Regions from separate parts of the Allobosea sp. RAC05 genome, predicted to be linked through region 1. Evidence: riboswitches for the same ligand, from Rfam matches in the RefSeq annotation. Region 1 holds a riboswitch; each other region holds the start of a gene.
The links. Region 1 has a riboswitch for thiamine pyrophosphate ahead of thiO (glycine oxidase ThiO). Riboswitches for the same ligand answer to the same signal wherever they lie in the genome.
Positions count from the first base shown of each region.

Region 2: it holds a riboswitch for thiamine pyrophosphate, as region 1 does, so the genes downstream of both, thiC (phosphomethylpyrimidine synthase ThiC) here and thiO (glycine oxidase ThiO) in region 1, are expected to answer to the same signal.
Region 3: it holds a riboswitch for thiamine pyrophosphate, as region 1 does, so the genes downstream of both, BSY19_RS26155 (LuxE/PaaK family acyltransferase) here and thiO (glycine oxidase ThiO) in region 1, are expected to answer to the same signal.

Region 1 covers NZ_CP016464.1:2,240,656-2,250,166, reverse strand. The annotation lists gene BSY19_RS14130 (efflux RND transporter periplasmic adaptor subunit) at 1-436, opposite strand, end outside; gene BSY19_RS14125 (MarR family winged helix-turn-helix transcriptional regulator) at 455-943, opposite strand; gene BSY19_RS14120 (NADH:flavin oxidoreductase/NADH oxidase) at 1,099-2,190, shown strand; gene BSY19_RS14115 (hypothetical protein) at 2,198-2,476, opposite strand; gene BSY19_RS14110 (carboxypeptidase M32) at 2,560-4,047, shown strand; gene BSY19_RS14105 (DUF3616 domain-containing protein) at 4,139-5,194, shown strand; gene BSY19_RS14100 (Rdx family protein) at 5,278-5,592, shown strand; gene BSY19_RS14095 (thiamine phosphate synthase) at 5,758-6,381, opposite strand; gene BSY19_RS14090 (thiazole synthase) at 6,378-7,151, opposite strand; gene thiS (sulfur carrier protein ThiS) at 7,165-7,362, opposite strand; gene thiO (glycine oxidase ThiO) at 7,346-8,341, opposite strand; TPP riboswitch at 8,432-8,531, opposite strand; gene BSY19_RS14075 (mandelate racemase/muconate lactonizing enzyme family protein) at 8,622-9,511, opposite strand, start outside.
Region 2 covers NZ_CP016464.1:698,117-707,627, reverse strand. The annotation lists gene BSY19_RS06855 (transglycosylase domain-containing protein) at 1-1,687, shown strand, start outside; gene BSY19_RS06850 (multidrug effflux MFS transporter) at 1,692-2,888, opposite strand; gene BSY19_RS06845 (M48 family metallopeptidase) at 3,090-3,830, opposite strand; gene thiC (phosphomethylpyrimidine synthase ThiC) at 3,921-5,777, opposite strand; TPP riboswitch at 5,854-5,958, opposite strand; gene BSY19_RS06835 (hypothetical protein) at 5,996-6,193, opposite strand; gene BSY19_RS28550 (OmpA family protein) at 6,330-8,273, opposite strand; gene BSY19_RS06825 (polysaccharide deacetylase family protein) at 8,392-9,291, opposite strand; gene BSY19_RS06820 (dipeptide ABC transporter ATP-binding protein) at 9,400-9,511, opposite strand, start outside.
Region 3 covers NZ_CP016464.1:4,782,756-4,792,266, forward strand. The annotation lists gene BSY19_RS26130 (SDR family oxidoreductase) at 1-39, opposite strand, end outside; gene BSY19_RS26135 (ABC transporter substrate-binding protein) at 170-1,162, opposite strand; gene BSY19_RS26140 (ABC transporter permease) at 1,168-1,917, opposite strand; gene BSY19_RS26145 (ABC transporter ATP-binding protein) at 1,914-2,675, opposite strand; gene BSY19_RS26150 (acyl-CoA reductase) at 2,665-4,116, opposite strand; gene BSY19_RS26155 (LuxE/PaaK family acyltransferase) at 4,121-5,200, opposite strand; TPP riboswitch at 5,307-5,432, opposite strand; gene BSY19_RS26160 (DUF2161 domain-containing phosphodiesterase) at 5,518-6,198, opposite strand; gene BSY19_RS26165 (dihydrodipicolinate synthase family protein) at 6,724-7,629, shown strand; gene BSY19_RS28545 (hypothetical protein) at 7,790-7,912, opposite strand; tRNA gene BSY19_RS26170 (tRNA-Ser) at 8,000-8,089, opposite strand; gene rplU (50S ribosomal protein L21) at 8,429-9,121, shown strand; gene rpmA (50S ribosomal protein L27) at 9,222-9,488, shown strand.

The DNA.
Region 1 (9,511 bases):
CCAAGAGCTGCTGATAGCGCGCCAGATCGGCCTCGGTTCGCCGGTGAGTGGCCTCGTCGCGGGCGATGGCGGCCTCGTCCCTGTCGATCTGGGCCCGGATGTCGCGGTCGTCGAGGGTGAAGAGCAGATCGCCCTTGCGGACGAACTGGCCGTCGACGACATGCTGCTCGACGATCTGGCTGTCGATGCGCGACTTGATCACCACGCTGGCCGGTGTCTCGACGAAGCCGATGGCGCGCTTGCGGACCGGCATGTCGGCCCGCTCGGCCATGGCGGTCACGACCGCCGCCGGCGCGCCGTCACCGCCCCGTCCGGCGCGGGCGCTGCGGGCGCCGTCCGTGGGATCGACCGCGCCGCGCGAGGTGGCGAGCCAATGGCCGCCGGCGAGCCCGACGGCGGCGAGGCCTGCAATGGCGAGGAAGGTCTTGCGCTTCATCGATCGGCTCCGGTGAATTCAGGCTGCGCCGGCGGTGGCGGCGGTTGGAACGGCGGGTCCGGCCTGGCGTTCACGCCGGCCGTCGCGGATGCGGCTGCGGATGGTGGCCAGCGTGTCGAGCGTGGCGCGCAGGGCCTCGTCCTCGACGCCACCGAGCAATTCGGCGGCGATCTCGGTGCGCAGCGCGTCCAGCCCCTCGACCAGCGCCCGCCCCTGTGGCGTCAGGTAAAGCAGGTGGGCGCGTCGGTCGGCGGGATCGGCCCGGCGCTCGACGAGCCCCTGCCCCTCGAGCCGATCGATCAGCCGCGCCACCGAGATCGGCTGCATGTCGAGCTGCTCGGCCATCGCGACCTGGTTCTGGCCCTCGCGGCGGCGCAGCCGCGAGAGGACGCCCCATTGCGCGCGGGTGGTGCCGTGCTCGCGGGCACGCTGGTCGACATGGGTGCGCATCAGCCGCGCCGTCTCGACCATCTGGAACATCAGCTCGCGCCGAAGGGGCCGCTCCATTGCAGTCTCCTTATGATAAGCAGGCTTATCAATTGCCCCGATTGCGGCCAAAGCGGGGCATCCTTTCGCGCCCGCACAATCTCTTGATGCGCGCCGGCGGGAGTGGCCGCGGGCGCGGCAGGCGCCTATACCGGGTTCGCCTCAGGAGACCCGTGATGAGCCAGCTCTTCAGCCCCTTCCAAATCGGCGGCTTGACCCTCGCCAACCGCATCGTGATCGCGCCGATGTGCCAGTATTCGGCCGAGAACGGCCACACGACCGACTGGCATACGATCCATCTCGGTAATCTCTCGCATTCGGGCGCCGGCCTGCTGATCATCGAGGCGACGGCCGTTGAGCCGGCCGGGCGCATCAGCCCGCAGGATGTCGGGCTCTGGGACGACGGCACGGAGGCCGCGCTGGCCCGGACGATGAAGGCCGTACGCGCTCATTCCGACATGCCGATCGCGATCCAGCTCGCCCATGCGGGCCGCAAGGCGTCCGTTGCGCAGCCCTGGCATGGCGGCGGTCAGCTCGCGCTGGATGCCGGCGGCTGGCAGACGATCGCCCCCTCCCCGGTTGCCTTCGACGGCCATGCACGCCAGCCCCGCGCGCTGACGAGCGACGACATCGCCAGGCTCTGCGAGCAGTTCGCGGAAGCGGCCCGGCGCTCGGTGCGGCTGGGCTTCGCCGCGATCGAGCTCCACGCTGCCCATGGCTATCTGATGCACCAGTTCCTCTCGCCGCTCTCCAACAAGCGCGAGGATGATTTCGGCGGTTCGCTGGAGAACCGGATGCGCTTCCCGCTCGCCGCCTTCGAGGCGGTGAAGGCCGTGGTCACCGCCGACTACCCGGTCGGCGTGCGGCTGTCGGCGACCGACTGGGTGCCGGGTGGCTGGGACCTCGAGCAGACGCTCGCTTTTTCGCAGGCGCTGAAGGCACGCGGGGCCGATTTCATCCATGTCTCCAGCGGCGGCAATTCCGGCGCGCAGCAGATCCCGCTCGGTCCGAACTACCAGGTGCCCTTCGCGCGGGCGGTGAAGCAGGCGACCGGCCTGCCGACCATCGCGGTCGGGCTGATCACCGAGGCCGAGCAGGCGGAGGCGATCGTCGGCACGGGCGACGCCGATCTCGTCGGCATCGCGCGCGGCATCCTCTACGATCCGCGCTGGCCCTGGCATGCCGCCGCTCAGCTCGGCGCCACGGTCAAGGTGCCCAACCAGTATCTCCGCTCGCAGCCGCGGCAGTTCAAGACGCTGTTCGGCTGAGGCAGGCTCAGCCGTAGCGGTAGGAGCTGACCACGATGCGCTTCCAGCCGAAGGACGCCATGCAGGCGGCGTAGGTCTGGTGATAGGCGGGTTCGCCGCCTTGGGCCCAGATGTTGGCGGCCGCCGCGCGCTTGGCCGCCGCCGCACGGCCGAGGCAGGTCGCATCGGCCTCGCCCGACGGGATGGCCGGCGGTCCCGCCAGGGGTTGGAAGCCATAGGTCGGGATGGTGCCCTGGCAGGCGCACAGGAACAGCAGACCGGCACATGCCGAAGCCTTGACCGCCATGGGGTTCACGCTCCAGCGCCGCATCAGATGACGAATGCTAGCTGCACCCGTGGCGGCCCGCAATCGAGACCCGAGGACACGCCATGACCGCCTATGCGAACCTTTCCGCCCATTTCGGCCGGGCCGCCGCGCTCGGGAACGCCATCGGCATCCTGCAATGGGACAATGACGTGATGATGCCCAAGGGCGCGGCCGGCACACGAGCCGAGAGCCTGGCGCTGCTGCGGGTGATGCATCACGGGCTGACCACCGATGCCCGCATCGGCGACTGGCTGGCGGAGGCCGAGGTGCAGGACGGGCTCGGGCCCTGGGAGCGGGCCAATCTGCGCGAGATCCGGCGGCTCTGGACCGTCGAGACCGCCTTGCCGGCCGATCTCGTCGAGGCCTCCTCCAAGGCGATCTCGGCCTGCGAGATGCGCTGGCGGCAGGCGCGGGCAGAGAGCGATTTCGCCGGCCTGCTGCCGTATCTGGCCGAGGTTTTGACGATTCAGCGCGAGATCGGTCGGGCCAAGGGCGAGAAGCTGGGCTTGTCTCCTTACGACGCGCTGCTGAACGACTACGAACCGGGCGGGCGCTCGGCCAAGATCGATGCGCTCTTCGACGATCTCGCCGCCTTCCTGCCGGGCTTCACGCAAGAGGTGCTGGCGGTTCAGGCGCGGCGCCCGCAGACGCCCGATCCGGAAGGGCCCTTCGCGATCGAGGCGCAGCGGGCGCTCGGCCTCCGGATGATGGCGGCGCTCGGCTATGATTTCGAGCGCGGGCGGCTCGACGTTTCCACCCATCCGTTCTGCGGCGGCGCCGACAATGATGTCCGGATCACCACCCGTTATGACGAGGCCGATTTCGCCAAGGCGCTGATGGGCGTGCTGCACGAGACCGGGCATGCGCTCTATGAGCAGGGCCGGCCGCAGGGTTATCTCCATCAGCCGGTCGGCCAGGCCCGTGGCATGAGCCTGCATGAGAGCCAGTCGCTTCTGGTCGAGATGCAGGCCTGCCGCTCGGAAGAGTTCATCGCCTATGCCGCGCCGCTGATGCGCGAAGCCTTCGGAGGCTCCGGCCCGGCCTGGGAGACCCAGGCGCTGTGGCGGCGCTACACCAAGGTCGAGCCCGGTTTCATCCGCGTCGATGCCGATGAGGTGACCTATCCGGCCCATGTCATCCTGCGCTACCGGCTGGAAAAGGCGCTGATCGCCGACGCGATGCCGCTGTCGGAGCTTCCCGCCGCCTGGAACGCTGGGATGAAGGATCTGCTCGGCGTCACCGTTCCCCATGACCGCCTCGGCTGCCTGCAGGACGTGCATTGGCCGAGCGGCGGCTGGGGCTATTTCCCGACCTATACGCTGGGCGCCATGACCGCCGCCCAGATCTTCGAGGCCGCCTGCCAGGCCCAGCCCGAGATCCTGCCCGGCATCGGCCGGGGCGATTTTGCGCCGATGCTGGCCTGGCTGCGCAGCCATATCCACAGCCAGGGCTGCCTGCTGGAGACCGACGATCTGCTGACGCAGGCGACCGGCCGCCCGCTCGATGCCTCGGTGTTCAAGGCGCATCTCCAGCGGCGCTATGGCGGCTGACTCATCGCAACCTTTGGTTGCATTAATTCGAGATTAGTGCCTATTCTGCTGCAACTCGATCAGAGGGGCGCCGGTCATGACGATGCGAAGGATGCTTGGGGCCACCGTGCTGATCGGGCTGTGCGTCGCGCTCGCGCCAGCCGCTTCGACACAGACGGCGGAGCCACCGGCGATCCGGCCGAGTGCCGGCCCGCTCGAGGCTGGCGACGGTTTCGCCTTCGCCAGCAAGCCGAAGAAGACGCGGCAGTCGCTGAGCGGGATCGCCTGTCCGCCCCTCCCCGTAGGCGCCCCGCGTCTGTGCCTGGCGGTTTTCGACGAAGGCGGCGAGGCGCGCTACCTGACGCTGGAGGGCGCCGCCCTGCGTCCCCAGGGCGAGCGGATCGTGCTGCTGCCGGGCAAGGTCGAGCTCGACGCGGAGGCGGCGGCGACCGACGGGCGCTTCTACTACGTCGCGGGATCGCACAGCGCCAAGCGCAGCGACTGCAAGAGCAATCCGGAGAGCCGCCATCTCATCCGCTTCGGGCTCGACCCGAAGACCGGGCGCGCCGTTCTCGACGGCTCCGGCCGGCCGAAGGACATCGCCGACAAGGACGCCCTGTGGCGCCTGATGGGCACTCTCCCCGGCCTCAAGCCGCATGTCGGCGACGGCATGTGCCTCGGCACGGTTCCGCCCGGCCGCAACGGCGTGAACATCGAGGGGCTGGCGGTGAAGGGCGAGCGGCTCTTCGTCGGCTTCCGGGGGCCGGTCGCCAAGGACGGTGCCAAGGTCCTGTCGGTCGACAAGAAGGCCCTGTTCGAGAGTGGTCCGGCCGATCCGAAGCTGTTCACGCTTCCGCTTGGGCCGGGACGCTCGGTGCGCGATCTCGTGGCCGTCGGCGACGGCCTCCTGATCCTGGCCGGGCCGGACGACGACAAGGCGAATGAGGGCCGCGGCTTTGCGGTGCTGCACTGGACGGGCGCGGACGAGACCATCCGGCCGCTGGCGAGCCTCGATCTCGGCGGCGTCACGCTGCGCGGCTGCGACGAGGAGATCAAGCCGGAGGCGATCGCCGTGCTCTCGGACGAGCCGGGGCGTCCCTATGAGGCGCTGATCCTGTCGGACGGGCTGTGCGACGGCGGCGCGCTGCGCTTCGGCATTCCCCGCTGAGCGGCCATGCCGGAACGGCCTTGCGCCGGGTGGGCCAAGCATGGTCTCGAAGGCCACGCCCATCCTGCGAAAGCCTGACGCCCATGACCGAGACCGCCGCCCGCCCCCTGCCCCGGATCACCATCACCTATTGCTCGATGTGCCAGTGGATGCTGCGCGCCGCCTGGCTCGGCCAGGAGCTGCTCTCGACCTTCGGGCAGGATCTCGGCGAGGTCGCGCTGATCCCGCGCACCGGCGGCATCTTCCAGATCCATTACGAGGGCGAGCTGATCTGGGACCGCAAGAGCGAGGGCGGCTTCCCCGATTCCAAGGTGCTGAAGCAGCGCGTCCGCGACCGGCTCGATCCCGAGCGCAGCCTCGGCCATGTCGACGGGCATGCGGCGGCGGAGAGCGTTTGAGCGCGATTTCGTCGCCCTCGGAACCACACCGTCATCCTGGGCGACCGAAGGTCGTCCCGGGATCCATCATCGGGCGTTGTCGGTGCCTTATGATGGATCCCGGCCCGCGCGGCTGCGCCGCTTGTCCAGGATGACGAGGGTGGTTCGGAGTCAGGCTGGCCGGGGTTAGGCGGCGCGACTGCGCGTCGCCGCGATCCAGGCCTTCAGCCGCGCTTCCGGATCGGCGTTCAGCGTGATGTCGGTGACCGCCGAGACGATGTCGGCGCCCGCTTCGAAGACGCCCGGCGCGCGCTCCAGCGAGACACCGCCGATGCCGACGAGCGGGATGTCACCGAGGCGGCGCTTCCACTCGGTGACGCGCTCAAGCCCTTGCGGCGCCCATTTCATCGCCTTCAGGATGGTCGGATAGACCGGGCCGAGCGCGATATAGTCCGGCTGCGTGCCAAGCGCACGCTCCAGTTCGGCCTTGTCATGGCTGCTGACACCGAGCCGCATCCCGGCCTTGCGGATGGCGGCGAGATCGGCGCCGTCGAGATCCTCCTGGCCGAGATGGACGAAGTCGCAGCCCTCCTCGATGGCGAGCCGCCAGTAATCGTTCACGACCAGCACGCAGCCGGCTTCTGCGCAGAGCGTCTTCGCGCGGGCGATCTCGCGGCCGGTCTCGGCTTCGCTCCGGTCCTTGACGCGCAGCTGCACCAGCCTGACGCCGAGCGGCAGCATGCGGGCGAGCCAGTCGGCGCTGTCGAAGATCGGATAAAACGGGTCGAGCTTCACGGTGGATGCTTTCATGAGAGGAACGCCTTGCCCATGACCGGGGTCGAGGGCGCGGCCATGTCGCGCGCCTCGATCGGCTGCGCCTGGAAGGCCTGGTGGCCGGCCTCGATTGCCTTCGCGAAAGCCTGCGCCATCAGCACCGGATCGCCCGCCTTGGCCACCGCGGTGTTGAGCAGGATCGCGTCATAGCCCAGCTCCATCGCCTGGGCGGCGTGGGATGGCAGGCCGATGCCGGCATCGACCACCAGCGGGATGCCGGGGAAATGCGCGCGCATGCTGCGCAGGCCGTAGACATTGTTGAGTCCACGCCCCGAGCCGATCGGCGCGCCCCAGGGCATCAGCACCTCGCAGCCGGCATCGAGCAGGCGGCCACCGACGACGAGATCCTCGGTGGTGTAGGGGAAGACCTCGAAGCCATCGTTCGTGAGGATGCGCGCCGCCTCGATCAGCCCGACGACATCGGGCTGGAGCGTGTCGTCCTCGCCGATGACCTCGAGCTTGATCCAGTTCGTGCCGAAGACCTCGCGCGCCATCTGGGCGGTGGTGACGGCTTCCTTGACGCCGTGGCAGCCGGCCGTGTTGGGCAGCACGCGCACGCCGAGATCGCGGATCAGCGACCAGAAGGCCTGCCCTGCCCCGCCCTCGCCCGCCTCGCGCCGCAGCGAGACGGTGACGATCTCGACGCCCGACGCCTTCACCGCCTCCGCCAGGATGGCGGGGGACGGGTATTGCGCCGTGCCGAGGAAGAGCCGGCTCTTCGGCTCGAAACCATAGAAGCTCGCCATGTCGGTGATCCTCTCAGCCGCCCTGCATCGGGGCGACGACCTCGATCCGGTCGCCCTCCGCCAGCGTCACGGTCTCGCGCTTGCGGGCCGGAACGAAGTCGCCGTTCACCGCGGTGGCCACGATCTTGCCGGCATAGCCGAGCTCGGCCAGCGCCTGCTCGAGCGTGGTGGCGGCGACCTCGCGCGGCTCGCCGTTAAGCAGCAACGTCATGAAGCCTCTCCGGGATGCTGGCGGGATCGAGCAGGGCGTCCGACGCCAGCCGCGCCATCGCGGGGCTCAGCAGAAAACCGTGCCGATAGAAGCCATTGACATGGATCACCCGGCCGCGGCGCGTCAAGCGCGGCAGGTTGTCGGGGAAAGCTGGGCGCGCATCGACGCCGATCTCGACGATCTGCGCCTCGCCGAAGGCCGGATGCAGCGCATAGGCGCCGCCGAGCAGTTCCAGCATCGAACGCGCGGTGACGGCGCCGCGGTCGCCGCCCTCGATCATCGTCGCGCCAACCATGAAGATGCCGTCCGCCCGCGGCACGACATAGAGCGGGATGCGCGGATGCAGCAGCCGAACGGGACGCGACAGGGTGACGTCGCGGGTGCGCAGCAGCAGCATCTCGCCCTTGACGCCGCGCAGATCGGGCAGCGCCCCGCGGGCGGCGAGCCCGCGACAATCCAGCACCGCGTCAGCCGCGACGTCCTCGGGCGCGACCTCGCGGCCGTAATGGATGCGCCCGCCAAGCGCGATCACCTTCGCCGCTAGTCCTGCCAGCGCGAGGCGCGGATCGAGATGGCCCTCGCTCTCGAAGAACAGCGCCTTGCCGAAGCGCCCGGCGAGATCGGGCTCGAGCGCGGCGATGGCCTCGGCCTCGATCTCGACCAGATGGGAGGTGCGGCTGGCGAAGCGGCGCAGTTCGGCGCGATCACGGCTGGGAGCGACCACGAGCGTGCCCTTGCGGACCACGCCTTCGACATGGCGCTCCCACCAGGAGGCGGCCTCCTGGCCGAGCCGGACCACCGGTTCCTCGGCGCTCTCGCCCTCGCACCAGGGCGCCAGCATGCCGCCGGCCCACCAGGAGCAGGCCTTGGCCCCGGCCGTTTCGCCGCGCTCGAAAATCTCGACCTCGGCGCCGCGCCCGAGCAGTTCGACCGCGCAGGCGAGGCCGACGACGCCGGCGCCGACGATGCCGACGCGCAGCGGCGCCGGGGATCGAGACGGAATGGATGCGTGCGGCATGCCCTACCCTCGCGGCCGTGAAGGCTGCGGCCGTGGCAGGACGGGTGAAGCGACGCTGCGACGACCGTTCCCTTCGCCGGCATTATCCGGATCAGGTTCGATGGGTTGGCGACTTGCGCCTCTCAGCCTTGCGGCACCCCAACGGATCGACCTCAATTTAGGTCCGACGTTGCCCAGCGGCAAGCCCGGCGCCATGCCGGCGCAGCCGAGCCGCCCTGCGCGCGTCAGCCGAGCGGCAGCATCAGCCCAGCGGCTTGGCGAAGCGAGCGAAGGCGTCGTTCGTCGGTGTCGTGCCGGCGCCCGGCCGCTGGGGTTTCAGGAAGCAGCCATCGACGACGTTGGCCGGCTCCTCGAAGGCGTCCTTGATCCAGGGGATGTATTCGAGGACCGGCGTCGCCTGGTGCCAATAGGCGAGATGGACATGGACCTGGCTCATCTCGCCGGCATGGGGCGCAACCGGCAGGCGGCTCGCCAGAGCGAGATCGGCGACCTGGATGTATTCGGTGATGCCGCCGAGCCGGGTCACATCGGGCTGGACATAGTGGATCGCATCCGCCGCGATGAAGGCGCGGAAGGCGTCCAGCGAATAGAGCTGCTCGCCGAGTGCGACGGGGATCGACGTGTCGCGGGCGAGCGCGGCATGCGAGCCGACATCGTCATACCAGAGCGGCTCCTCGAACCAGAAGATGTCGAGCGGCTCGGCCCGGGCGCAGAAGCGCTTGCAGGTCGGCAGATCCCATTTGCCGTTGCCGTCGATGGCGAGCGAAACATGCGGGCCGACCGCCCGCCGCACCGCCTCGAGCCGGCCGATGTCGATGCCGGGATCGGCATGGCCGACCTTGACCTTGATGCGGTGAAAGCCGTCCTGCTCGACGGCCCTCCGGCAGCCCTCGATCAGTTGGTCCTTCGGGATCGAGAGCCAGCCGATATCGGTGTTGTAGGCCTCGAGCCTCGGCTTGCTGGCGCCACCGAGCAGGTGCCAGAGCGGCACGCCGGCCTTCTTCGCCTTGAGATCCCAGAGCGCGACATCCACCGCAGCGAGCGCGAGCTGGGTGATGCCGGCGCGACCGACCCATTGCAGGGCCGGGTGCCGGGCGAGCTTGAGCCAGAGCCGGTTGCTCTCCGAGGCAT
Region 2 (9,511 bases), 1.5 Mb from region 1:
GGCGATCGAGGACCGGCGCTTCTACGATCATTTCGGCATCGACCCGATCGGTCTTGGCCGCGCTCTGGTCAACAATCTGCGCCGCGCCGGCGGGGTGCAGGGCGGCTCGACGCTGACCCAGCAGCTCGCCAAGAACCTGTTCCTGACGCAGGAGCGCACGGCCGCGCGCAAGATCCAGGAGGCGATCCTGGCGCTCTGGCTGGAGCGGACCTACAGCAAGGACCAGATCCTCGAACTCTACCTCAACCGCGTCTATTTCGGCTCGGGCGCCTATGGCGTCGAGGCCGCGGCGCAGCGCTATTTCAACAAATCGGCGCGTTCGGTGACGATCGCGGAGGCCGCGATGCTGGCGGGCCTCGTGCAGGCGCCCTCGCGTCTGGCCCCCAACCGCAACCCGGAAGCCGCCGAGAAGCGCGCCCAGCTCGTCATCGCCGCGATGGCCGACCAGGGGCTGATCTCGCAGAACGCCGCCAAGACGGCCCTCGTCGCCCCGGCTGAAGCCGCCGAGCGCATCGGCGCGGGCTCGGTGAACTATGCCGCCGACTATGTGATGGACGTGCTCGACGACTTCATCGGCGCGGTCGAGGGCGATGTCACCGTGCTGACGACGATCGACACCAAGCTGCAGGCCTCGGCCGAGACGATCCTGGTCGAGGCGCTGGCGGCGCAGGGCGCCAAGCAGGGCGTGAGCCAGGGCGCCGTCGTCTCGATGGCGAGCGACGGCGGCATCCGCGCCCTGATCGGCGGGCGCGACTACACCAAGAGCCAGTTCAATCGCGCCACCGCGGCCAAGCGCCAGCCGGGCTCGGCCTTCAAGCCCTTCGTCTATCTCGCGGCGCTGGAAAAGGGCCTGACGCCCGACACGATCCGCGACGACAGCCCGGTCTCCTTCAAGGGCTGGGAGCCGGAGAACTATTCGCGCAGCTATCGCGGCCCGGTCACGCTCCAGACCGCGCTGGCGCATTCGCTGAACACGATCGCCGCGCGGCTGATCAACGAGGTGACGCCGCGCGAGGTCATCCGGACCGCCCAGCGCCTCGGCATCAATTCGGCGATGCAGCCCAATCTCTCGCTGGCGCTTGGCACCTCGGAGGTAACGCCGGTCGAGCTGACGGCGGCCTATGCGACCTTCGCCAATGGCGGCCAGAGCGTGCTGCCCTATGTCATCCGGGAGGTGAAGTCCTCCGCCGGCAAGGTGATCTATGCGCGGGCGGCGACGAGCTTCGGCCCGGTGATCCAGCCCCAGACCCTGTCGATGATGAACGCCATGCTGCATCAGGTGATGGTCAGCGGCACAGGCGCCAAGGCCAACATCCCCGGCTGGGAGGTGGGCGGCAAGTCCGGCACCACGCAGGATTTCCGCGACGCCTGGTTCGTCGGCTACACGGCGAGGCTCGTAACCTCGGTCTGGCTCGGCAATGACGACAACAGCGCGATGAAGCGCGTCGCCGGCAGCGGGCTTCCCGCCGAGATCTGGGGCAAATACATGAAGGCGGCCCATGCCGGGCTGCAGCCGACCCCATTGCCCGGTGGCCTCTGGCAGGGCACGCCGCGCTCGATCTTCGACGGCGGGGCGCCGGTCGCCAGCACGCGTGCGCCCACTACGCAGACCACCGACAGCGACCGCGCCTGGGTGCCGCCGGCGCCGCGGGAGAAGAACTTCCTGGAGCGGCTCTTCGGCGGCTGAGCCGTCAGGCCTTGGCGGCGCGGATCGCCGCACTCGCCCTGAACAGCACCAGCGCGGCGACGCCGATCGCCGACATCACCAGCGGCAGCGGCAGCGCGCCGCTCTTCAGCGCGTGGCCGACGAGCAGCCCGACGCAGGCCGAAAACAGCATCTGGCAGAGCCCGGTGAAGGAGGAGGCGGCGCCCGCCCGGTCCGGAAAGGGCATCATCGCCGAGGCCTGGGCCTGCGGCATGGTCAGCCCGACGCCGCAGGCATAGAGCGCCATCGGCACGATGACGCCGAAGGGTCCGGCGAAGCCGGTGAGCACGCAGAGCAGCATGGCGAGCCCGCCGGCGGCCAGGCAGACGACGCCGAGCGCGATGACGCCGTCCATGCCGCGGCGCCCGACCAGGCGCTGGGCCAGGATGGTGCCGAGGATGAAGCCGAGCACGCCGAAGCCGAAGGACAGGCCGTATTGCGCCGGCGTCAGGCCGTGGATGCCGATCAGCACGAAGGACGAGCCCGAGATGAAGGCGAAGAGCCCGCCATAGGCCAGCGCCGTCAGCGCGACATAGACGCGATAGGCGCGGTTCTGCAGCAGCGTGCCGAAGCCGCGGATGATGGCGAGCAGCGACAGGGGCTCGCGCGAGCGGGTCCGCAGGGTCTCCGGCAGGAGGAAGCCGACCACCGCGGCGAGAACAGCCGCGAAGGCGAGCGAGGCGACAAAGGTCGAGCGCCAGCCGAAGGCCTGCTGGAGCACGCCGCCCAGCACGGGCGCGACCGCCGGCACCAGCCCCATGATCATGCCCATGCGGGCGAGTTCGCGGCCGGCCCGCGGCCCTTCATAGAGATCGCGCACCATGGCGCGGCCGAGCACGATCGGTCCCGACGCACCGAGCGCCTGGACGGCGCGGGCCACCGTCAGCGCCTCGATCGAGGGCGCCAGCGCGCAGGCCAGAGTCGCGAGCGTGAACAGGGCGAGCCCCGTCAGCAGGACCGGGCGGCGGCCGAGCCGGTCGGAGAGCGGCCCCCAGAGAATCTGCCCGCCCGCGAAGCCGAACAGGAAGGCCGAGAGCGTCGCCTGCGCCCCGGCGACGTCGGTCTCCATGACGCGGACGATGTCGGGCAGCGAGGGCAGGTAGAAGTCGGTCGAGAGCGGGCCCAGCGCCGTCAGCATGGCGAGAACGGCGGTCATCGCCAGCGTGTCGGGGCGGAGTGTCATGCGGGTCACGGCTCGTCCTGGCTCGAAACCACCTCGTCATCCTGGCCGAAGCGAAGCGGAGTGCCGGGATCCATCATGGGGCGCCGTCACGACCCTATGATGAATCCCGGATCTGCGCGGCTTCGCCGCTTGTCCAGGATGACGGGTTTGCCCGAGGATTAAGGCGCATTCCTCTAGGCTTCGCGCCAAGGGCTGTCGAGTTCACCCATAGGCATGCAGCCCCGCGCCATGGCGCTTGAGCCAGGCCTCGGCCTCCTCCGTGCGCGGGCAGAGCTTGTGGGTCAGCGCCCAGAAGCGGTGCGAGTGGTTCATCTCCTTGAGATGGGCGACCTCATGGGCGGCGAGGTAGTCCAGCACCAGCGGCGGGGCCAGGATGAGCCGCCAGGAGAAATTGAGGTGCCCCTGCGAGGAGCAGGAGCCCCAGCGACTGGTCGTGTCGCGGATGGTGATCCGGCGGGCGGGGATCCCGAGCGCGGCGGTGTGGCGGGCGACCGCCGCCTCGAGATCCTCCAGCGCGGCACGGCGCAGGAAATCCTTGATCCGGCGCGGCACATGGGCGCTCTCGCCGGCGACCGCGAGGATCGGCGCGCCGTCCTGGTCGGTCGTGGCGCGGGTCAGCCCGCGCGCCTTGCTCCAATGGACGATGCGGTGGGGCGTGCCGCGGACAGGGATCGTCTGGCCCGGCTCGAAGGGAATGAGCTGAGGGCGCTTGGCGAGGCGGGCCGCGATCCAGCCGCCATGATTGTCCGCGAAGAGCCGGCCCGCCGCGAAATCGGCCCGCTCCGGCAGGGTCAGCGTGATCTCGCCGCTGGCCTGCGAGACGCGCAGCGTCATCCGCCGCGCGCTCGCCCGCCGCTTGATCTGCACGGGATACAGAACCCCGGCATGGGAGACCTCGATCTGCTCCGGATCGGGCTTGCGCTTGAAGAGGGAGAGCCGCATCGCCTTCGATTGTGCGGGATTCGCAGCCGTTCCGGAAGGGGGCGGCGAGCACCCCCTTCCCTCAGGCGGCCGGCTTGGGGACCGTGGGTCCTACTCCGCCGGCAGATAGAGGCTGGCACCGCGGTCGCGGAATTCCCGCGCCTTGCCGGCCATGCCCGCCGCCCGGTCGAGCGCCGCACGCTGCGTATCGTCCATCGCCAGAACCTCGGCACGCAGATCCTGCGTGATCTTCATCGAGCAGAATTTCGGCCCGCACATCGAGCAGAAATGCGCGACCTTGTGGGCGTCCTTCGGCAGCGTCTCGTCGTGATAGGCACGCGCCGTATCGGGATCGAGCCCCAGATTGAACTGATCCTCCCAGCGGAAATCGAAGCGGGCGCGGGAGAGCGCGTCGTCCCGGAGCCTGGCCGCCGGATGGCCCTTGGCGAGATCGGCGGCGTGCGCGGCGATCTTGTAGGTGATGACGCCGGTCTTGACGTCGTCGCGGTCGGGCAGGCCGAGATGCTCCTTGGGGGTGACGTAGCAGAGCATGGCGCAGCCATACCAGCCGATCATCGCCGCCCCGATCCCCGAGGTGATATGGTCATAGCCCGGCGCGATGTCGGTCGTCAGCGGTCCCAGCGTGTAGAAGGGGGCTTCCCCGCATTCGCGCAGCTGCTTCTCCATGTTCTCCTTGATCTTGTGCATCGGCACATGACCGGGGCCCTCGATCATCACCTGGCAGCCTTTTTCCCACGCGATGGTGGTGAGTTCCCCAAGGGTCTCCAACTCGGCGAACTGGGCGCGGTCATTGGCGTCGGCGATCGAGCCCGGACGTAAGCCGTCGCCGAGCGAGAACGAGACGTCATAGGCGCGCATGATCTCGCAGATCTCGTCGAAACGCTCGTAGAGGAAGCTCTCGCGATGATGCGCCAGGCACCAGCGCGCCATGATCGAGCCGCCGCGCGAGACGATGCCCGTGACGCGGCTGGCCGTCAGCGGCACGTAAGCCAGCCGCACGCCGGCATGGATGGTGAAGTAGTCGACGCCCTGCTCGGCCTGCTCGATCAGCGTGTCCTTGAAGACCTCCCAATCGAGCTTGACCGGGTCGCCGCCGACCTTCTCCAGCGCCTGGTAGATCGGCACCGTGCCGATCGGGACCGGCGCATTGCGCAGGATCCAGGAGCGGATGGCGTGGATGTTGCGGCCGGTCGACAGGTCCATCACTGTGTCGGCGCCCCACCTGATCGCCCAGACCAGCTTCTCGACCTCCTCGGCCGCGCCCGAGGTCACAGCCGAATTGCCGATATTGGCGTTGATCTTGACCAGGAAGTTGCGGCCGATCGCCATCGGCTCCAGCTCGGGATGGTTGATGTTGGCGGGGATGATCGCCCGCCCGCGCGCGATCTCCTCACGCACGAATTCGGGCGTGACGAAGTCGGGGAGGCTCGCGCCGAAGCTCTCGCCATCGGCATGGCGCTCGCAGGCGCCCTCCAGCATCGCGGCGCGGCCGAGATTTTCGCGGTGGGCGACATAGATCATCTCGGGGGTGACGATGCCGGCCTTCGCGAACTCGTATTGCGTCGCCATCCGGCCGGGCTTCGCCCTCAGGACCGGGCGCTGCGCCGGGCAGGACGGCACGCTCTGGGCGGGAGCGGCATGGCCGTTGTCGGCGGGTGTGACGGCGCGTCCCGCAATGGCCTCGAAGCCGCGCCGGTCGAGCCAGGCGCGCCTGATCTGCGGCAGGCCCGCATTGAGATCGATGGCGACGTCGGTCTCGGTGTAGGGGCCGGAGGGATCGTAGAGGCGCACCGGAGGCTCGGCATCGGTGCTCAGTTGCACCTCGCGAAAGGGCACGCGGATCGCATCATCCTGTGGCGCCGGCACATAGATCTTGCGCGAGCCGGTGATCGGCCCGGTGGTGACGCCGGTCGGAGCGCCGAAGGTTTTGGTTGGCTGGGAAGGCATTTTGGATCTCCGCCTTTGAGGTCAGGAGATCCGGCGTCGAAAGCGGTTCAAGCGCTGTGATGCGGTCGCAATGCGGGCATGCGCCGCGTTCCAGTCCCTCCGCCGGTATGACCCGGATCAGGTTCGATGGGTTCGGCTTGAGAAGCCGTCTCAGCCCTTGCGGGCACCCCTCGGAACGGGATCGAGGTTAGGCGGGTGGGCGGCGATGCGCAACCGGCTCAGGCGGTGATGTCGACGGACTGGCCCTGTCCTGCGGGAAGAACCGCCTGCATCTGCTCGGCGCTCTGCTGGAGCAGGGCGACGACGCTCTGATCAGCCTGAGCCTGCTGGCTCAGCATGATGGTCTGCAGCGCCTGCTGCGTGGCGGTCGCCTGCGTCGCGGCAAAGGTCTGCGCGATGGCCATGGAGTCACTCATGGGGGATCCTCCCTTGCTCCGGTGATAGGCGCGGGACGTTGAGCCTTCGTGAACGCGATGCCGTGAAAGCGGGGTGTGCCCTTCAGGAAGGCCGCCTCGCGGCGGACCTCCGTATCGCGCGTGAGGGCTGGCCCGGTCAGCCGCCCTGCCCTGCCAGAAGCGGCGTGATCCGCCGCAGCGTGACGCGGCGGTTCAGGCGCTCGGCCTCCGGCGTGGCGACCTTGAGATACTGTTCGCCATAGCCCTGCGTCGTCAGGTTCTCCGGCGGGACGCCGAAATCCTTCGTCAGGATCTCGGCGACCGACTGGGCGCGCCGGTCCGACAGCGAGAGATTGTCGATGTCCGAGCCGACGGCGTCGGTGTGCCCCTCGACGAGGAAGACCTCGTTGGGAGAGGCCTGAAGCGCGCGGCGGATCGAGTCGGCGATGACCGACAGCCGCTGCGCCTGGCCGGGCGCCACGTCCCAGGACCCGGTCGCGAAGGTCACCGTGTCGATATCGACGCTGCGCATCTGCGCCCGCAGATCCGGCGAGTAGCGGACCTCGTCGAGGGTGTAGCGGCGCGGAATCGGCCCGAGCGGCGGGGCGACGATCGTATCGTAGATCAGGTTTTCATCGGCCTGATCGGCATCGACGATGTAGCGCTCGCGCGGAATCCGCAGCGCCGGGCGCTCCAGCACGACGATCTCGTCGGAGAAGCGATCGCGCGGCCGGTCGCGGCGGGTGTTGTCGATGATGACGACCTCCCTGCCCTCGCGATCGAGCCGGGCGCGCCGGATCAGGCGACCCTCCTCATCGGTGATGGTGACGATCCGCGTGCCGTCGGCGCGCTCGAAGACGGTGCGGTTCTCGTCACCGCGGCGCTCGGTGCGAGCCTCCAGCCCGAGGTCGCGGAAGCGCTGCGTCTCGTCGCGGCGGATGATCGTGCGGTCGTCGTCACGGATGATCGTGCGGCCGGGTTCGCGGATGATGGTGACATCACCCTCCCGCCGCTCCTCGCGGCGACCCCGGACATCGTCGAGCCGCTCGGCGCCTTGCGTTGCCATGATGCCGCCGAGGACGCCGGCGCCCAGCCCGATTGCGGCCGCGCCGCCAAGCCCGATGCCGCCGCGGCGGCCCTGGCGCGGATCGACCGGCTGCCCCGGCACGCCGGGCGCGGCCGGCGGGGTGGCCTGGGTCTGGCCGTCACGCCGCGCGGGAGGTGGCGCGGTCGGAGGCGCCGGCGGGGCGGCGGGAGCAGCCTGCGGAGCCGGAGCCGGAGGGGTCGAAGGCGCTGGAGCCGGAGCCGGAGCGATTGCGGGCGGCGCAGCGGTGGGAGGTGGCGCGGCCTGGGGCGCAGCCGCCGGAGGCTGGGCCGGGGCGACCGGCGCCGTGCGGGGCAGCGGCACGACCGGCGGGGTCGGAGCCGTGGGCGCGATGGCGGGTGCCGGCGCTGCCGGGTAGGGGGCGGCGCGGTTCTGCGGTGCGGGCTTGGGCGCCGGCGGGGTTGCAGGCATTGCAGCCGGGGGCCGGCGGTCGGTGGGAGCCGCAGCCGGCGGCGCCGGACGCTGCGTCGGAGCCAAGCGCTCCGCGGGGGGCTGGCGCTCGGGGGCAGCGGCGGGCGGACGCGGCGGTATCGGACGGACGGACGGCGCGCCATCGACCGGCGGAAGCGGACGGGCGGCGGGCTGCGGCGCGGTGATCGAGGGGACCGGGCGCGGCATCGGCGGGTCTCGGCGCGGTTCGGGCGCGGCACGCGGCGGCGGCGGCTCTGCCGGTGCCGGGGCACGGGGTGCGGCCGGCGGTGCGGCGGTGGGCGCCTGCGGGGCGCTCGGCCGCTGGATCGCCGCCGGCGGCGCGCCAGACCCGCGCGGCGCGGCGGGGCCTTCCGCCCTGGGAGCGGCAGGGCCGCCCGGGGCCCGCGGCACGCCCGGCGCACGCTCGCGGCGCGGCTGGCCCGGCTGGTCGTCGGCCGGGGGCTGAGCCTGTGCGAACTCAGGGAAGCGGTCGGGGGCGGCTGCGGCGACCATTCCCCCCGCCTGCGACAGGGCGATGGCGGGGAGGATGGTGCCGACCAGAAGCCAGTTCTTGGTGCGCGTCATGAAATCCGTTTCCGTTTTCGTTCTGAAAGCGAGAACGCGCCGGATGCGCTGAACCCGTCCTGAACCAAAAACGGCGGAAATCCGGCCCGGTTCCGTGCGAACCGGGGCGATGCCTTACTCAGATGCCGGCCTGCTCCTTCACGAAGGCTGCGATCTCGGCATGGCTGGCGAACCAGACATCCGGCATCTCCTTGATGTGGGAGATCAGCTTCTCGAGGATCCAGATGCGCGAGCGGTAGGTGATGACATGCGGGTGCATGGTCAGGAGGAACAGCCCACCCTCCTCATAGGCGCGGTCGAATTCGCGCCGGAAGATGTCGAACACGGCCTCGGGCGCCGTATAGGGCCGCAGCGCCTGGAAACGGTTCATGTTGAAATAGACCGCGTCGTCGCGGATCCATTCGACCGGCAGTTCGACCATGCCGGTCGGCTCGCCCTTCTCGACGATCTCATAGGGGTCGTCATCGGCGAAGAGCGAGGAATCATAGAGCAGGCCGAGCTCGCGCTCGATCGAGAGCGTCACCTCCGAGAAGTCCCAGGAGGGGGTGCGCATGCCGACCGGGCGGACGCCGGTGATCTTCTCCAGCGTGTCGGCGGAGCGCAGATGCAATTCGCGCTCGGCGTCCGGCGGCACGGCGGTGTTGACCTCGTGGATCCAGCCATGGAGGCCGATCTCGTGGCCCTCGGCGATCACCCGGCGCTGCTCGTCAGGATAGAGCAAGGCGGTGACGGCCGGCACGAAGAAGGTCGCCTGGATGTCCTGCTTCTTCATGAGGTCGAGGATGCGGGGCATGCCGACGCGGTTGCCGTATTGCCCCCAGGACAGCCGCCCGACCGACTTGCCGCCGTCGCGCAGTTCATTGGTCTCGTGATCGACATCGAAGGACAGCGCGACCGCGCAGCGCGCGCCGTTCTTCCAGGTCGCCGGCTTCAGGTTGCGGCCAGCGCGGACGCGATCGACCTTGGCGCGCCAGGTCTCTTCCGGCCACTGCCAGGGGAGGAGTTCGGGTTCAGACATGGTGGTCTCCTTGCTGTCTTCGCCGTCATTGCGAGCGCAGCGAAGCAATCCAGCGTCCCGCTGTGACCCTTCTGGATTGCTTCGCTGCGCTCGCAATGACGATAGAATTCACGCCACCGGCAGCACGGGAACCGCCGCCAGCAGGCGCTTGGTGTAGGCGTCGCGCGGGTTGTCGTAGACCTCGCCGGCCGGGCCGCTCTCGACGATCTTGCCTCGATGC
Region 3 (9,511 bases), 2.4 Mb from region 1:
GCTCGCCCCGGTGACGAGGATCACTTGGTCGCGGAACATCATACCCGTTCCCTCGCCTGTTCTCCAGGGACTGCGCTGGCCCGCACCGTCATTGCGAGTGCAGCGAAGCAATCCAGTTGGGTTTGCGAAGCGCTGGATTGCTTCGCTGCGCTCGCAATGACGAAGACTCTCAAGGAATCAGATCCGTCTTCACCACCTGGTTCATATCGATCGGCTTTCCGATCAGCCCGAGCCAATGGAAGGTGTCGGCGCCCTTCTGCAGCAGCTCCGGATCGAAATGGCCGAGGCCCTTCGCCTGCGTCGTCGGCGACACCGTCGAGATGTTGCGCAGCTTGATGATCTCGAGATTGAGCGCCTCGTCGCGGCCATTGATCGCACGCGTCACCGCGAGCTTCGCCGCCTCCTCGGGGCTCGCGATCATCCAGGCGGCGCTGTCGCGATAGGCGGCAAGGAAGCGCTTCAGCAGCGGCTTCTTCGCCTCGTAGGTCGCCTGCGTCACCACGAAGATGTCGCTCGGCAGGTTGAGATGGTCCTTGACCTCGATGACGTCGACCTCCGGCAGGCCCTTCATTTTCGCGACCAGAAGCCCGGTGTCGGTCGCGGCCGTGGCGTCGACCTGGCCCTGGATCAGCGGCGCGAAGTTGAGCAGGCCGGTGACCTCGACGGTGACGTCCTTTTCGGTCAACCCGACCTGGTGCAGCAGCACCTGCAGGTTCTGGCGCGTACCGCTGGACAGCGAGTAGACACCGATGCGCTTGCCCTTGAGGTCTGCGGCCGTACGGATGCCCTTCGCCTTCGGCGCGACCACGTTGAAGACGTTCTGCGGATAGATGTTGTAGATCGCGACCAGCTTCTCGCCCTTGTCGAGCGCGAGATAGAGCGCCGCCGGATCGGTGAAGGCGATGTCAGCCTGGCCCGACAGAATGTTCTGGATCGCCGAGCCGCCGCCGGTTCCGGGCACATAGCCGAGATCGATCCCCTTCGCGCGGAAGAAGCCCTTGTCCGGCTCGGCCAGCAGATTGGTGATCTCGCTGATCGGCTGGCTCCAGCCGGCGACGGTGACCTTGTCGAGCGGCTGGGCGTGGAGGGTGCCAAGGCTCAGCGCACCCATCAGGCCGGTCCAGAGCAGCGCCAGCAAATGGCGGCGGGAATGTTGGGACATCGGACTTACCCTTTCAGATGGTGGCGCAGCAGCAGCCGCTCGATGAGGAGCGCCGCCTGGTAGAAAGCCATGCCGAGCAGCGTGATGACGATGAAGAGCGCGAACATCAGGCTCGAATCCATCACGCTCTGGGCGGCGATGATCGAGGCGCCGAGCCCCGCCCGGCCGCCGATGAACTCGCCGACGACGGCGCCGACCAGCGCCAGCACGACCGCGACCCGGAACCCCGCGAGGATCACCGGAAGCGCACCGGGCAGCTTCAGCCGCAGCAGCGTCTGCAGACGGCTCGCGCCCAGCATGCGGAACAGCTCGCGCCGTCCGGAATCGACCTGAGACAGCCCGGTCAGCGTGTTTTCCATCAGCGGGAAGAAGCAGATCAGCGCCGTGATCACGATGGTCGGCGTCAGGCCGAAGCCGAACCAGACGATGAAGAGCGGGCCGAGCGCGAGCTTCGGCACGACCTGGCTCGCGACGATGTAGGGATGGAGCAGCCGGCGCAGCACGGGGGCCTCCGCCAGCAGGATTCCTGTCGCCAGCCCGACCGTGCAGCCCAGCGCCAGCCCGAGCGTCATTTCGGTCGCGGTCACGGCGAGGTGCGGCAGCAGACGCCCGCTGGCGATCTCGCTCCACAGCGTGGCGAAGACGGAAGACGGCGCCGGCACGATCAGGGCCGGGACCCGGCCGAGACGGCACCACGCCTCCCAGCCGGCGAGCAGGGCGACGAGCAGGAGCGCCGAGGCCAGCCTTTCCCTCATGGCGCGGCATCCATCGCCTGACGCAGCTCGCGGCAGAGCGCGTTGAAGGCCGCGCCATAGCGCAGCTCGCGCGAGCGCGGCCGCGGCAGGTCGATGGCGAGGTCGTGGTGCAGCCGCCCGCCGGCCATGATCGCGACCCGGTCGGCGAGATAGACCGCCTCGCCGATGTCATGGGTGACGAAGAGTACCGTGGTCGCCTGCAGCGCACACAGCGCCAGCAGATCGTCCTGGAGCTCCTCGCGCGTCAGCGCATCGAGCGCCGCAAAGGGCTCGTCCAGCAGCAGCAGGGCCGGCTGCGTGATCAGCGCCCGCGCCACCGCGACCCGGCTCTGCTGCCCGCCCGAGAGCTGGGCGGGATGCCGCGCCGCGAAGGCCGACAGGCCCACCCGGTCGAGCAAAGCGCGCGCCGTCTCGCGATCCGCCTCGCCCACGCTGCGCTTCAGCGAGAGCGGCAGCAGGACGTTGTCGAGAACGCTGAGCCAGTCGAGCAGCGTCGGCTGCTGGAAGACGAAACCGATCCGCGGCCCCGGCCCGTCGAGGGTCACGCCGTCGATCCGCACGAGCCCCTGCCGGGGCGCCAGCAGGCCGGCCGCCAGCTTGAGCAGGGTCGTCTTGCCGCTGCCGCTGCGCCCGACCAGGCAATGGAACGCCCCGCGCGGGATCGCCCAGTCGACGCCGTCGACGATGGCCTCTGCGCCATAGCCGAAATCCACCGCCTCGAGGGCGACGAAGGCGTCGGGGTAGGCTTCACTCGACATAGGGTGCCAGGTCGTCGGCGGCCCGTTCGGCCGATTGCTCGATCTCGGTCAGCCTGACCAAGTCGAGCAGGTTGAAGCGCCCGTCATTGTGCCAGCCGGCCTCGGGGGCCGCCATCGCCCCGAAGCCGCAGATGCGGGTGACGCCCGCGTCCCCTAGCAGCGCCGCGATGCGGAACAGCTCGCGCGGCGAGGCCGCGACCGCCGCGGTCTGCAGATAGGCGCGGGAGGGCGAAACCAGCGCCGGCACCGCATCGAGGCTGTCGACGGCGACGATCTTCAGCGTGCGGTTGAGCGCGCTCGGCGCGAGTGGCTGGGCGGCATCGTTGAAGACCACACTCCAGCCATCGCCGGCCTCGCCCAGCACCACGGTCCCGTCCTCGTCGAAGCCGCGCATCTCTTCGCGGCTGCGCCAGGCGGCAACGCCGGCCGCCTCCGCCACCGAGAGCGCGCGGCGCGGATGGCGGAGCCGCAGCGCACCGAGCTCCTGCGAGACGCGCTCGGCGAATTCGCGTGGCGAGACCGCCCCGCCCCGGGCGACGAACAGCATCTGCGGCGAGTAGCAGCCCTGCTGCTCCCAGCGCGCCACATCCTGCGCCACGAGCCGCGCCAGCGGCCCGGCCCGGCGCGTGTCGAGCGCCTCGGCACCAATCAGCCCGAACCCGATCCGGTGCCCATGCGCGAGGAAGCGCGCCGTCACCGGCACCCGCTCGCGGATCGCCGTCAGCGCGTCATTGCCGCCATAGGCGACGATCGTGTCGGCCTGGTTCAGCCAGGCACGCTCCGCCTCCGCGTCGCCGCCCTTCCACCAGACCACCGCCAGGCATTGGCCGAGCCTAGGGTCGATCTCGGCGATGATCTGCGCGAACCACCCCGCCAACAGCGGCTCGGCGCTCGCGACCTTGCCGACCGTGCCCGCCTTGACCAGGAGCCCGCAGATCAGGCTCCAGAGCGACAGGCCCGGCACGTTCCCCGCCCAGATATGGAGCAGGAGCTGCGGCCCCTGGGCGCGCGTGAAGCCGCCCTTCATCGCCGGCTGGAAACCGTCGAGCACGGCCGGGTTGGCGAAATCCTCGGCCAGGAAGCGCTGCAGCTGCGGCGCGCGGAAGCTGCGCAGATAGCCCGACAGCCCAAGGCGAACGCTCTCGCGGTCATAGCCGGTGACGATGGGCAAGACGGCTTCCGCCCGCCGCCGCCAGGGATCGTTCCGGTCGAGCAGCCGGGCGATGGCGGCGTCCAGCGTCGCGACGATCTGCGCGACCGGCAGCGTCCTGAGATAGGTCCGCGCCTGCTCGCGCACATGGCTGGCGAGCGCGCCGGCCTGCGCCGTGGTCAGCTCCGGAACCCGCACCTGCACGCGCTCGCCCCAGGCGCTGAAGTCCAGCGTCCGCCAGGCGACCTCGCCGGCCGGCAGCCCCGGCAGATGCCCCGCGGTCTCGATCACCGCCTCAGCCCCGCGCCGCCCGCAGGAATTCCTCGACCGCCACCGAACAGCCCTTGGAATCGGCACCGTCGACGCGGCCGAGCAACCGGAAGCCGCCCTCGACCATCACGCCGGCATCCTCGGTCAGGATCGCGGAGGCACAGTTGAAATGGGCGAGGTCGTGATGGACCAGCACGCCGGTCGTTCCCTCCGGCAGGTCGCGCCCGCTGACCGGATCGACCACGCGGCTGCGGATCCAGTGCGGGCCGGACTTCACCGGCGGGCAGGTCGCATTGCCGTCATCATAGAACTGCGTGCTGAGTTCGGTCATGCCGTACATGTTGATGCAAGCCTCGCGCGGCACGCCGAGCGCCGCCGACAGCGCGTCGTAGAAGGCATCCGGCGTCATCTCGCGCGACTGGCCCTTGAAGCCGCCGGTGTCGAGGATGCGGCTACCGGCAGGCAGCGCGAAGCGCCGTCCCTGCGCCGCCAGCGCGTCGAGCAGATGCACGAAGCTGAAGCTCGCGCCGAGCAGCGCATAGGGCTCGCCCGAGGCCTGCGCCCGCTCCAGCGCCGCGATAAGCCGCGGCAGGTCGAGCCCGTCTGCACCGATGAAGCCTTCGCTGTCAGGCGTCCCACATTCCTGCTTCGCCAGAGCCAGGTAACGCGCCAGCGAGGAGTTCGGCATCGCCTGCTCGTCGGGGAAGAGGATGCCCATGGCCATGCGCTCCCGCCCGGCCATGAAGCGGCGGCGGAAATTCACCAGCATCGAGCGGTCCCAGACGGCCATTGTCGGGTGGTGGCTCTTGCCCCGCACCCCGCCCTGCGTCGTGCCGCTGGTCATGAAGATGCGCACGGCCGCCTCGGGCGGCGTGCAACTCAGAGTCAGGGTCTTGAAGGCGCTGATCGGCACGGCCGGAATGTCGCGCCAGCTGCGGACGGTGAGCGTGGTGCGCCCGCGCTGGATCGCGAAGCACCGATAGGGTGCGTTGTGGGCGAACTGATAAGCGAAGACGGCCAGCGCCATGCGCTCGAACGCCGCCTCGGACGCGTCGTCCTGCTCGATGAAGGCCAGCAGGGCCTCGATGATCTCGCTCTGCGTCACGTCCGCTCGCGCCTTCCCGCAAGGCCCGTCGCCCGGCAACATGCCGGGCCTTAAGCCTGACGATCCGAAAATGACGGCGTGAGCCTGGAAAAGGGGCGTCGTGGCGCCGCCCGATGTCCCGCATCCCTACGCCGGCATGACCCGGATCAGGTTCGGAGGGTCACCGCGCTGTCGGACAAAAGCCCGACCGGCGGAATCTCAGCCTCCTCGCGAGGCACCCCTTGGAACAGCGGCCACCATGATGGCGCGCCCGCCCCGCTGTCAAGGAAGCGTCACGGGACCTTCGCCGGCCGCCACGAAACCGGCGAGCCGATCCGTCATTCGGCTGCGGAAGCGGCCCCGGATTGCAGCGCCGGTCGCCATGTCGCGAGCGCATCCCGCCCCGCCGCGGTCAACGCATAGACGCCGCGACCCGTTGTCTCGAACCAGCCATAGACGTTGCGGTGCAGAATCTTCTGCGCGTCCGGGCAGGTCGGCTTGAGGTCGCGCGGCCGTTGCGGCCCCTCCACCATTGCCGCCGCGCAGGCCAGCGCCTGCTGGCGATAGGCGGTCATCACCGGTCGGCGCGTGCCGCCGCCAACGACGGGATCGCCCTGGCGACGCCGGTGTTCATCCACGAGACGGGACCGCCGTTTCGGGTCCTTGCGCGGCGTCGGTGCAACCGGGGACACGAGCACGTCGACCTGGCCGGATGCGGCGACCCCCAGCAGCCCGAGACCGAGCCGGCGACAGAGATTGCGGTAGCGCGGATCGCTCTCGCGGCCCTTGCCCCGGGCCGACAGCCGCGCCGCCAGCCAGACCTCGTCGCCGATGCTCATGCGGTCGACGCCTTGCAGGATCAGCTCGAGATTGAAGGTCAGCTTGAGCTCGCCGATCACCACCACGCTCGGGTCGCCGGCCCGCACCCCGACGAGATCGCAAGGCCCGACCTCGCCCTTGACGGTGTAGCCCAGCGCCTCGAGGAACGCCTTAACCGGCAGGTAGAGCGACGTTTCCACGGAAGACCCTCTAAACAACTGTCATGCAGCCGCGGCGGTGGCAGAGCCGCCGAGACCGCAGCGCCATCGGCCCTGAAGAGGGTGCACGGCAAAAGCTCGCCGTCCGGAACGGCAGCGACTCGCCTGAGGTATCCTGGAAAATCCTTCGGCGGCGGGGAAGTGGCGGACCGGGAGGGATTGTCAAAATTCTCCAGAGAGATCAATAAATTCAATAACTTGAGAGCCGCAGATTTTGATCGCGTGTACCAGTCCTGTGACCTGTCGTCCAGCGGACCCAGGCGGGTTCACAGGGCCCGCACTCAACCCCGGTTGGGCTCGTAGACTGTGACGAAGCGCCAAAGATTGACCCCACGAATTCTGCCTTTAACCCGCTGACATGGATGGCCTATCACCGTTCAGAGAGGGATCACGAGCGGCGCCGATCGTGACCGCTGTCTCAGTGACGATAACCGTTTTAATTGAATAACTTAAACGCCACCTGCGGTAGGGTCGCGCCTCAATGCTGAACCACGGGGAGGAAACGAGATGGACTTCAAGCCGCCATTCACGGGCATTCACGCGATCGTCTATGCGTTGTTCGATGCGCAGGAGCGGCTGAACCGCGAGGCGATGCGCAAGCAGGTCGAGATCTGTCTCGGGCTCGGCGTCCACGGGATGGCGGCTCTAGGGCTCGCGACCGAGGTCTCGAAGCTCGGCGTAACCGAGCGGCGAATGGTGATGGAGTGGGTCGCCGAGGATACGAACGGGCGCGTACCACTGGCCTTCACGATCTTCGGTTCGTCGGTCGCAGAGCAGGTCGAGCAGGTCCGCGCGGCCGAGGCGGCGGGGGCCGACTGGGTGATCCTGCAGCCACCGATGGTCGGAAGCTTCGGCGCGGCAGAGTACATCCGCTTCTTCGGGCGCGTCGCCGAGGCGACGTCGCTGCCGGTCGCGATCCAGAACGCGCCGGCCTATATGGGGCGCGGCCTCTCCGCCGATGACATTCGCGCGCTGGTCGCGCAGCATCCGAATATCTGCCTCGTCAAGGGCGAGGGTTCGGTCGTGGAGATCCGGCATCTGATCGAGGCGACGGATGGGCAACTGCCGGTCATGAACGGCCGCGGCGGCCTCGAACTGATCGATAATTTTCGTGCCGGTTGCGCCGGGATGATCCTCGCCCCCGATACGATCGACTATGCACTGGCCGCGCATGCGCGGCTCAACGCCGGTAACGAGGAGAGCGCCGAAGCCGCCTACCGCGAGATGCTGGCGACGACGGTCTTCATCATGCAGTCCCTTGAAAGCCTGATCTGCTACGGCAAGCGCCTGTTCGGCGCGCGCGCCGGCATCGAGATCCATGACCGGGCGCCGGCGCTGCGCCCCACTGCGTTCGGCCTCGACCTCGTCCAGCGCCATGCGGCGCGTCTCGGGCCCTATCGAGTCCTCGGCTGATCGGATCGCGGGCGAGCCAGGTGTCGTGAGCGGATCGGGTGACCTTCTGCGCCTCGCGCTCGCTCAGCGAACGCGGGCCGACTTTCAGGTCGGCCCGGCGCGTCTCGACGGCGACGAACACCTCCGCCTGTTCGAGCTTGGCCTCGGACGGGTCTCGGGTTCAGAGGCTCTGCTTCTCCTCGGTCTTGCCGATCAGGGCGCCGAGCGCGCCCGGGACGCGCTTGCGAAACCAGTGGATTCCGGTCTTGGGATGCTTCCAGGGGCGCGACATTGCGAGAGCCATTGCGTACCACCCGTGTGCACCACTCGGGCGGCTGCAAGCCCCTGATTTTTCAGAACTCCTTTTTGGATCATACCCTGAGCGGGATGATGGCGGACAGGGAGGGATTTGAACCCCCGATACCCTTGCGGGTATGCCGCATTTCGAGTGCGGTGCATTCAACCACTCTGCCACCTGTCCGCGGTCGCCTTCGGTCGAAGCGGGCTGGTTACTACACGCGGCGTTCGGCCAAAACAAGCCTTCGCTCGCGCGCCGGACGCATTCTGTCCCGCGCCGTCTTTGCCGCGTCGCATTCGGCAGGGTTCGCGACGCTTTCGCTTGACCTCTGCGACCCCAGCGACTATCGAGCCTCGTCCGGCGTGGGGAAACCCGCGCCTGATCTCTTTTGGCCCTTTCGTCTCGCCCTGCGCGAGCCGGGGCCTTCGAGAGCGAACCCTGACCCGTAACGACTGCCAAAAAGCCGTCCCGCATGCGCCTCGTCGAGGCCGTGACAGGGCGGGGCCGAACATGGAGGATAAAATGTTCGCAGTCATCAAGACCGGCGGAAAACAGTTCCGCGTGACCGCCAACGATCGCATCACCACCGCCAAGATCGAAGGCAACCCGGGCGACACCGTCGCCTTCGACACCGTGCTGATGCTCACCGACGGCGAGAAGACCACGCTCGACGCCAAGGCCCTCTCCGAGATCACGGTTGCCGCCGAGATCGTCGAGCAGGCTCGCGGCGACAAGGTCATCGCCTTCAAGAAGCGTCGCCGCCAGAATTCGAAGCGCAAGCGTGGCTTCCGCGCCGAGCTGACGGTCATCCGCATCACCGACATTCTCACCGGCGGCAAGAAGCCGGAGATGAAGAAGGGCGAGGCTTCGGCCGTCGCGCTTCAGGCCGGCGCTGCCGAGGCCAAGGCCAAGCCCGCCGCGAAGGCTCCGAAGGCCGCCAAGGCCGAGGCCGGTGCGCTGGACGCCTCCAACCTCTCGCTGATCTCGGGCGTCGGCCCGACCATCGAGAAGAAGCTGCGCGCCGCCGGCATCACCTCCTGGAACGACATCGCCGCCTGGACCGAGGCCGACGTCGCCAAGTGGGACGAGGAGCTCAAGCTCCGCGGCCGCGCCACCCGCGAGGAGTGGGTCGTGCAGGCCAAGGAGCTCCTGGCCGGCAAGCCCCCGCGGGCCAAGGCCGACCAGGCCGAGCTGGCTTCCGGCGAGGACTACTGACGCCTCCCGTCAGTCCCGTTTTCGCTTCCCCGCCCGAACCGGCTGGCTTTTGCCGCCGATTCGGGTTAGAGAGACCACATCAGTTTTGAGGTAGGGCGTTATGGCTCACAAAAAGGCAGGCGGCTCGTCCCGCAACGGTCGCGACTCCGAAAGCAAGCGCCTCGGCGTGAAGAAGTTCGGCGACCAGGCCGTCATTCCGGGCAACATCATCATCCGCCAGCGCGGAACCCGTTGGCATGCCGGCGTCAATGTCGGCATGGGCAAAGACCATACCCTCTTTGCGACCACGGCCGGCCGAGTCCGATTCACGACGAAACTCGGCCGAGCTTTCGTGAACGTAGTCCCGGCCCAAGAGGCCGCAGAATAAGACGGCGGATAGGGACTTCTCCG